DNA from 4 places in the Mesorhizobium sp. M0621 genome. Region 4 is predicted to be linked to each of the others. Evidence: riboswitches for the same ligand, from Rfam matches in the RefSeq annotation. Region 4 holds a riboswitch; each other region holds the start of a gene.

What was found. A riboswitch is a leader RNA that binds a small molecule or an ion and turns the genes downstream of it on or off. The one in region 4 is predicted to bind cobalamin.
Region 1: another riboswitch for cobalamin. It lies ahead of NKI38_RS14495 (DUF1636 family protein); the one in region 4 lies ahead of metE (5-methyltetrahydropteroyltriglutamate--homocysteine S-methyltransferase).
Region 2: another riboswitch for cobalamin. It lies ahead of NKI38_RS17365 (hypothetical protein); the one in region 4 lies ahead of metE (5-methyltetrahydropteroyltriglutamate--homocysteine S-methyltransferase).
Region 3: another riboswitch for cobalamin. It lies ahead of bluB (5,6-dimethylbenzimidazole synthase); the one in region 4 lies ahead of metE (5-methyltetrahydropteroyltriglutamate--homocysteine S-methyltransferase).

What each region holds. Positions count from the first base shown of each region.
Region 1 is NZ_JAMYQF010000017.1:67,353-69,547, reverse strand. It holds gene NKI38_RS14500 (winged helix-turn-helix domain-containing protein) at 1-977, shown strand, start outside; cobalamin riboswitch at 1,007-1,211, shown strand; gene NKI38_RS14495 (DUF1636 family protein) at 1,251-1,685, shown strand; gene cobW (cobalamin biosynthesis protein CobW) at 1,682-2,195, shown strand, end outside.
Region 2 is NZ_JAMYQF010000022.1:82,008-84,202, forward strand. It holds gene NKI38_RS17355 (ABC transporter substrate-binding protein) at 1-62, opposite strand, end outside; gene NKI38_RS17360 (ABC transporter ATP-binding protein) at 101-883, opposite strand; gene NKI38_RS17365 (hypothetical protein) at 880-1,143, opposite strand; cobalamin riboswitch at 1,236-1,442, opposite strand; gene NKI38_RS17370 (GyrI-like domain-containing protein) at 1,677-2,195, shown strand, end outside.
Region 3 is NZ_JAMYQF010000041.1:12,719-14,913, forward strand. It holds gene NKI38_RS23725 (hypothetical protein) at 1-545, shown strand, start outside; partial or broken gene bluB (5,6-dimethylbenzimidazole synthase) at 710-1,291, opposite strand; cobalamin riboswitch at 1,393-1,571, opposite strand; gene NKI38_RS23735 (histone deacetylase family protein) at 1,693-2,195, shown strand, end outside.
Region 4 is NZ_JAMYQF010000055.1:43,236-45,430, reverse strand. It holds gene metE (5-methyltetrahydropteroyltriglutamate--homocysteine S-methyltransferase) at 1-732, opposite strand, end outside; cobalamin riboswitch at 827-1,028, opposite strand; partial or broken gene NKI38_RS27515 (IS630 family transposase) at 1,298-2,195, shown strand, end outside.

The DNA of each region.
Region 1 (2,195 bases), on a different contig from region 4:
CGGCCGTCACGCGCAAGCGCACGGTGTTCGAATATTGGGCGCATGAAGCCTCCTTCCTGCCGGTCGAGACGTACCCGCTGATGCGCTGGCGCATGCAACGCGCCGAGCGCGGCGACGAGATGTATCTCGGCCTCGCCAAATGGGGCCGCGAACACGCCGCCTATATCGAGGAGATCTACCGCCAGGTCGCCGAGCGTGGCCCGATCGCCGCCTCCGCGCTTGAGGGCCAGAAGGGCTCCGGAGGCTGGTGGGGCTGGAGCCACGCCAAGCACGCCTTCGAATGGCTGTTTTGGGCCGGGCGCATCACCACGGCGCATCGTCGCGGTTTCGAACGCTTCTACGACCTGCCCGAGCGCGTGCTGCCGCAGGCGATCCTCGATCTGCCGGTTCCCGCCGCCGAGGACGCGCATCGGGAATTGCTGCGCATTTCCGCCCGTGCCCATGGCATCGCGACATCAGGCGATTTGCGCGACTATTTCCGCCTGTCGCCGGCCGATATGAAAGGCCGGCTGGAGGAACTGGTCGAAACAGGCGAACTGTTGCCGGTGCGTGTCGAAGGTTGGGACAAGCCCGCCTATCTTCACAAGGACGCCCGCCTGCCCCGAAAGATCGAGGCCCGTGCCCTGTTGGCGCCGTTCGATCCGGTCGTCTTCGAACGCTCGCGCACGAAGCGGCTGTTCGATTTCCACTACCGCATCGAGATCTACACGCCGGCCGACAAGCGGCAATACGGCTATTATGTCCTGCCGTTCCTGCTCGGCGACCGGATCGTGGCGCGCGTGGACCTCAAGGCGGACCGGCCTGCCGGCATCCTGCGAGTCCATGCGGCCTATGCCGAGCCCAACGCGCCGCCACAGACTGCCGCTCAGCTCTACGAAGAACTGAAGCAGATGCAGGGCTGGCTCGGCCTCGAACGCATCGAAGTGACACCGGCTGGTGACTTGGGTCCGGCGTTGGTCGACCTGACCGTGTCGTAAGCTCGCGTTGACTCCGCCGCCTGCAAAAGCCTAAATCCGATACAGACGGTCTCTTCTCTTCAACGAGAGGAGCCAAGAGGGAATGCGGTGCGGGACGAAATCCCAAATCCGCGGCTGTCCCCGCAACTGTAAGCGAAGAGCCAAGGCCGAAAGCCACTGGGATGATCCCGGGAAGGCGGCTACCCAAGGCGATGACCCGCGAGCCAGGAGACCTGCCGTCTGCGACTATAGAATCCGATCGCCCGGCGGGTTTCCGGGCAAGGAGCGCGATCTTTGGACCACGACAGCAGTTTTTCGGCTGGCACAGCGGATGTTTCGTCCGGCCATGATGATACGTTGGCCGGCGTCACCGTGATCGTCTGCGCCTCCTGTCGCGACGAGACCGGCTCCGACGCCCATCCCCGCGCCGGCGAACTGCTGGCAGACGACACGCGCCGCGCCGCATCTGGCGACAATATTCGCATCCGCAGCGTTGAATGCCTCGGCAATTGCAAGCGTCGTCTCAGCGCCGCCATCCTGCGCGACGGCTGCTGGAGCTACGTCTTTGGCGATCTGACGGCAACCAGCGGCGCCGATCTCGTCACCGGCGCAAAACTCTTCGCCACCTCGACGGACGGACTCATTCCATGGCGCGGCCGTCCCGATAGCCTGAAGCGCGGCCTCGTTGCCCGCATCCCTCCCCTCGACCTGTTGAAGGACTTGAAATGACCGCTCCAGATTCGTCTGCCAACCTCTCCCGTGTTCCCTGTACCGTCGTCACCGGTTTCCTCGGCGCCGGCAAGACGACGCTGGTCCGCCATCTCCTGGAAAACGCCGGCGGCAAGCGCATTGCCATCATCGTCAACGAATTCGGCGACATCGGCATCGATGGCGAGATCCTGAAGGGCTGCGGCATCGACACCTGCCCGGAGGAAAACATCGTCGAACTGGCCAATGGCTGCATCTGCTGCACCGTCGCCGATGATTTCGTGCCGGCGCTCGACCAGATCCTCGCGCTGACTCCGAAGGTCGACCACATCCTGATCGAGACTTCCGGCCTCGCTTTGCCCAAGCCGCTGGTCCAGGCTTTCCAGTGGCCGAGCGTGAAAAGCCGCGTGACCGTTGATGGCGTCATCGCCGTGGTCGACGGGCCGGCATTGGCCGAGGGACGCGTCGCCAACGACATGGACGCCTTGCAGGCGCAGCGCGCTAAGGATGAGACGCTTGATCATGACGATC
Region 2 (2,195 bases), on a different contig from region 4:
GGGAAGGCCAGGGCTGTCGAGGCCAGCAGCGAGAAGGCAAGCGAAAAAGCGAGGCGTTTCACGGATGTTGCTCCTTTGTTGGAATGCGGAACGGCTTCAGTCAGGACGGCGGCGCGGCACGATTCGGAACCTCGAAAACCGTCAGTTCGCGGTCCTCGGTCGGATGGCGCAGACGCAGCACATCGATGCCGAAAATCTCGCGGATCAGCTGTTGGGTCAGCGCTTCGCGCGGTGCGGCGAGCGCTTGCAGACGGGCATGGTTCATCACCGCCACCCTGGTGGCGAAGGGTGCGACCAGCGCCAGATCGTGCAGCACCGCGATCACCGTCATGCTGAAGCCGGCCACGAGTTCGAGCAGTTCGCCGCGGGCGCGCGGGTCGAGATGGTTGGTCGGCTCGTCGAGGAACAGGATTTTTGGCTGCTGCGCGATGGCGCGCGCCAATTGGGCGCGCTGGCGCTCGCCGCCCGACAGCGAGCCGATGGTGCGGCCAAGCAGCGGCAGCAGACCGGTTTGGCGCAGCGCATCCACGACAATGTCGCGCTCCTCGCTCCTGCGCTGCCCGGTATGCGGGACCCGGCCAAGCTCAACATAGTCGATCACCGCCAGCCGCGGATCGGGCTGGTCAGTCTGGCCGACCACGGCGATATGCAGTGACCGCTCGGCGGCCGAAATCCTGTCCAGCCGCCGCCCGCCAAGCTTCACCTCGCCTGAACTCGGCCGCAGCATGCCCGACAACATGCGCAACAGCGTTGTCTTGCCGGCGCCGTTGGGACCAATGATGGCAAGGCGGTCGCCAGCGGCCACCGACAGGCTGACCGCCTGGACCAGATCCCGGCCATTCGCCATGGCGCAGAGATCGCGCGCTTCGAGAAGCGGCGTCATCGGCTGCTGCCTGCCAGATTGCCCGGAGCCGGGATGCGGGCCAGCGTCTTGCCGGCCAATCCAGCCGGACGCTGCCCGGAATTGCACCAGCCATCGGCGAGCGAGGCGATCGCGTAGCCGAACGCCAACGCGCGATCTTCATCCACTGAGAGCCGACCATGCAAATCGGCACACAATTGCGCGCCAGGTCTGACCCCGGTCACGGGATCGCGGTAAAGTGTGCACACGATGATGCAATGGATGGCCTTCGAGGCTTCCAACTTCCGTCACTTTCCAAAACTGGCGACGGAAGGACGCTGGCGAGCCGGCCGACAAGACCGAGATTCGCGTTTCCTCCCGGCATACCCCGTCCGGTCAACTCATGCTGATGGCAGGTCTCCTGGCTCGCGGGTCGTTGCGCCATCCTGCCTTCCCAGCCTTGCCGGCCAGTGGCATTCACGGATTTTGCTCGCCGCTTACAGTTGCGGGGGCAGCCACGGTCTCGACCTGAGCAGGCCTCACCGTGTTCCCTTTTCACCCCTCGCCTTTCGACTCGGGGACCATCGCGGGTCCAGCGTAGATTTCCCCCAATCGCTTCGCAACGGATTTCTCGGACGGAGTGATGGGCCACTCATGTGTGGGGGAAACAGGCATTGCGCGCTCTCATTATGTAATAACATAACGCTCTAGAAGATGCCGCCTGACGCTGTCAAGCGAAGCCCAGCCGATGCTATCGTGCAGATTGCGCAATTTCGATCAAACTGGCTTTGCGGGAAGGTGGCAAGGTAATCCGCCCAATGCGAAAAGGAGCCCCATGAACCCGACCGAGAAAGCGCTGTGGTTCGTCGAAAGCCATCTGCCGGAGGCGATCTCGCTCGACGATGTCGCGCAAAGCAGCGGCGTGTCGCGCTTTCATGTGACGCGCGCGTTTGGCGCTGCCACCGGCCGGTCGGTGATGGGCTACATGCGCGCGCGCCGGCTGAGCGAAGCGGCGCGCAAGCTGGCCGGCGGCGCGCCCGACATTCTCTCGCTCGCGCTCGATGCCGGCTACAACTCGCATGAGGCGTTCACCCGTGCCTTCCGCGACCAGTTCGGCACCACGCCGGAACTGGTGCGCGCGCAAGGCACACTCGACAACCTCGACCTCGTGGAGCCGATCCTGATGGACCAGTCCTTTCTTACCAACCTCGAACCGCCGCGCTTCGAGACCAGCCGGCCGTTCCTGATCGCCGGCCTCGGCGAACGCTACAGCTGTGAAACCAGCGCCGCCATCCCGATGCAGTGGCAGCGCTTTGGCCCCTATATCGGCAACATTCCGGGTGAGACCGGCGAC
Region 3 (2,195 bases), on a different contig from region 4:
TCGGCGGCATCGCCGCCTTCCTGCCGATCCCGGGCCTGAGCGGCTTGGTCTCCTTCATCAACACGGTGATCCGCCTGTCGCTGACCTATGTCGACGAGATCATCCTCGGCTACAACATACGCATCAATTCGTCCTCGCCGTTCGAGACGGCGCGCCAGGGTGTCGTGCTCTATGCCCAGAACGGCAAGGTCATGGTCAAGAACGCCGTCTGGCTGGCGGTTATCATGTGGGGCGTATCCTTTGTCATCTTCCTGCTGATGCTGGCGCCGGCCGCCGCCATTCTTTTCCTGATGCCAGGGCAATTGGCGGGCTGGGCCTTCGTGCTCGCCATCGTCTTCGCCTGGGCCTTCAAGGCGGCGTTCATCGAGCCCTTCGCCATCGCTTGCCTGATGCAGGTCTATTTCAAGACCATCGCGGGCCAGGTGCCAGATCCGGCCTGGGACGCCCGGCTGGCCGAGGCATCGTCGAAGTTCAGGGAGCTCAGGGACAAGGCGCTGGCCTCCTTCGGCGGCTCGCGCTGGGGACCGGCCGGCGCGACACCCTGATCAGCGAGGCTTGACGGCGCGGCAGCAACGGTGTTGAGGCGCGCCACGGTCGATTTGAGCAGCGCTTCACCTTGCCCGGAAAAAGTCTCGCTCATGATCAGCTCCGGCAGCGGCAGCCGCCGTCCCCAGCCATGCGTTTCGAGGTCGGGCTTTGGCGCGAACTCCGAGACGCGGCCGACGCAGAGATAGGCGACCGGCGTCACATGATCGGGAATTGACAGCAGGCTTTTCAGCGCCTGCGCCTCGATGATGCTGACCCAGCCGACGCCGACGCCTTCGGCGCGTGCCGCCAGCCAGAAATTCTGCACCGCGCAGACCGTGCTGTAGAGGTCCATCTCCGGATTGTGCCAGCGTCCCAACGGCGAACCCTTCGAGCGCTGGCGGTCGCAGGTGATGCAGATGTTGAGCGCGCTTTCGCAGATGCCTTCCAGCTTGAGCTTACGGTAAAGCGCCTGCCGCTCTTCCTCAATTGCTGGCAATTCCTGCTCGCGCGCAGCCAGGAACAGGTCGCGCACCTTTTCCCGTCGTTCGGCATCGCGAATGACGATGAAGTTCCAAGGCTGCATGAAGCCGACCGACGGCGCGTGATGGGCGGCAAGCAGCAGCCGCGCCAGCACCTCGTCGTCGAGCCCGGTTGGCAGGAAATGACTGCGGACATCGCGCCGCGTGAACATGGCGCGATAGACCGCGTCGCGCGCATTCTGATCAAACCCGTCGCCAACAGGAACGGTCATGGTTTCCGGCATCGCTTGTCCCCTTGCGATTGCAGCAGTTTCAAACTGTCAGAGCGTACTTTGTGCGTCCAAGTGGACGCACGTCGCTCTGATGTCGTCCGCCTGACCATGCGGATGACGATGCCTGCCAGGCCGGTCTTCTGGCTTGGGATCAACCCGCGTCCGGTGCCTTCCCGTCATCGACAGTGGCGTATACCGGCGCGGTCCCCCTTACAGCGTTGGGCACGCCACGGAGTTCAACCGTGTTCCCGATTCTCCCGTTTGCACGGGCACCAGGCAGTGCCAAGAACCTTACGCCGAAGCGCTGCCCACGCCAATGCCTGCGGCGACACGAATGGACGCAGGCGCGATTTTCCCCAGTCATCGGCCGCCTGTGCATGGCCTTTGTCGATCCGGGTCACTAGATTAGGACGATGGCCACTCGTCTCTACACCCATCCGATCTTCCTCGAGCACATCACGCCGCCGGGCCATCCGGAGCGGCCGGACCGCTTGCGCGCCATCGAGCGCGTGCTTGACGACGAAGCCTTTGCCGCGCTCGATCGTATCCAGGCGCCGGAAGGCGACGAGGCCACCATCCTCTACGCGCATCCCGCCGATTTCGTCGCCCGCGTGCGGGCCGCCATTCCTGACGAGGGTATTGCCCGCATCGACGCCGACACCACCGCCAGCCCGAAAAGCTGGCAGGCGGCGATCACCGCGATCGGTGCCGCCAACGCCGCCGTCGACGACGTCTTTGAAGGCCGCGCCGACAATGTCTTCGTCGCCGCCCGGCCGCCTGGCCACCACGCCGAAAAGACCACGGCGATGGGCTTTTGCCTGTTCAACACCGCGGCGATCGCGGCGCGCTATGCGCAGAAGAAACACGGCGTCGAGCGCGTTGCCGTCGTCGACTGGGACGTGCATCACGGCAACGG
Region 4 (2,195 bases):
TTCGAACGCAGCTCGTTCGTTCGGGTTCAGATCGAGGACAAGCGCTGGCTCATCGATCTGCACCCAGTCGGCTCCCGACAGCTTCAGCTTCTGCAGGACTTGCTCGTAAACGGGCAGCAGCCGCGGTAGGAGCGCGATGGGACCGAACCCCTCGGCAGGCGATTTCGCCAGCTTGAGGAAGGTGATGGGTCCAAGGATGACTGGGCGTGTGTGAATGCCGAGAGCTTTAGCCTCGAGGAAGTAATCGACCGGCTTCGATGACGAGAGGGCGAACGTCTGATCATCATCGAGTTCCGGCACAATGTAGTGGTAGTTGGTGTCAAACCACTTGGTCATTTCCATCGCGGTTACACCAGGTCCATGAGCCTCCTCCTGGTGACCAGCGTGTCCACAATCCTCCGTCTGACCCTGGTTGCCGCGCGCCATTGCGAAGTAGATGTCAAGTGGGGCCTCGCCGCTATTCCAGCCGAAACGGGATGGAACGGCCCCGACCATGGCTGCGGTGTCGAGCACATGGTCGTAAAGCGAGAAGTCGTTCGACGGGATTTTCGACACGCCGCGATCGCGCTGCTCTTCCCAGCTAGCGGCACGGAGCGCCTTCGACGTCGTGAGAAGGTCGCCAGCGGACGATGTTCCGGACCAGTAGCTTTCAAGCGCGAATTTCAGCTCTCGCCGACGACCGAAGCGCGGCACGCCGAGCGTTGCTACAGGAATTTCCTGAGAGTCAGTCATGTCATACCCCGATGGTTGGGGCGCCGATGACAAGGAAGGCGCTAGCAGGCCGGCACGAACGCCGGCTTGCAGCGCCACCGAGACACCCCGCCCGTGGACGTAATTCGCCGTGGCAGGTCTCCTGGCTCGCGGGGTCATAGCCTCTACCCGCCTTCCTGAGGGTATTCGCCTCAGTGACATGAGTGGGGTTGGCTCGCCGCTAACAGTTGCGGGGGCAGCGCCGGCATTGCACCGGCTTCCCTCTTAGCTCCGCTGCGGCAGCGCCGCACGCGAGGACCACGACACGCAGACAATCACAGCAGTCCGCTCTTTTGTCAATGACGCATAACGAAATGTTTATGTCGTTATGTGATTTCGCTTTTACGCTTGTCTAACATTGTGAAATATTCAGTCGCCCATTGGCGGCGCTGCTCCGCTGCCACCATTGTCCAACTAATGGATCCCTGTCGGGCTGCGACATCCCTCGCAGGTCGCCGATGAAGGATTTCGGACAAGACTTCAAGCGCGTGACAACGTCATTAGAGCGATTCCTATTTTGAGAGAATCGTAGGATTCCCAAAGCCGGATGTTTGTGATTCAAGATGCTGGCTGGATTGGAGGCCAGCATCTGATGACGCGAGCGCTTTCAAATGACCTTCGTGAGCGTGCAGTAGCGGCGGTTGGCGACGGGGAGACCTGCCGTGCGGTTGCCTCGCGCTTTGGCGTTGCGGTTTCCTCTGTAGTGAAGTGGTCGCAGCGTTACCGTGCCACTGGCTCGGTGGCGCCGGGCAAGATGGGCGGACATCGCAAGCGCGTCCTTGAGCCGCATCGGGCCTTCATTATGGAGCGGCTTAATCAGACCTCTGAACTGACGCTGCGTCGGCTGAAGGACGAGCTGGATGCTCGCGGGGTCAAGGTCTCGCACAATACGGTGTGGCTGTTCCTGCGCCGCGAAGGCCTGAGCTTCAAAAAAAACTCTGTTCGCCCTTGAGCAGGCGGTGCCGATATTGCCCGCAGGCGCCAGCGATGGCGCTCTTGGCAAAGCGGTCTCGATCCACAGTGCCTGGTCTTCATCGATGAGACCTGGATCAAGACCAACATGGCTCCACTGCGAGGTTGGGGGCCGAAAGGCAAACGGCTGCGCGGCTTGGCTCCACACGGCCACTGGCGCACGCTGACCTTCCTCGGTGCACTACGCTGGGACCGGCTCGCAGCACCTTGCATCTTCGACGGACCGATCAACGGCCAATGCTTCCGTGCTTATGTCGAGCAGCAGCTCATCACCGTGCTGAAGCCCGGCGACATCGTGGTCATGGATAACCTGGGAAGCCATAAGTCGGCGGCCATCAGGCAGACGATCAAAGCTGCCGGCGCCAGGCTTTGGTATCTGCCGCCCTACTCGCCGGACCTCAATCCGATCGAGCAGGCCTTCGCCAAGATCAAACACTGGATGCGACAAGCTCAGAAACGCACCGTCGAGGACA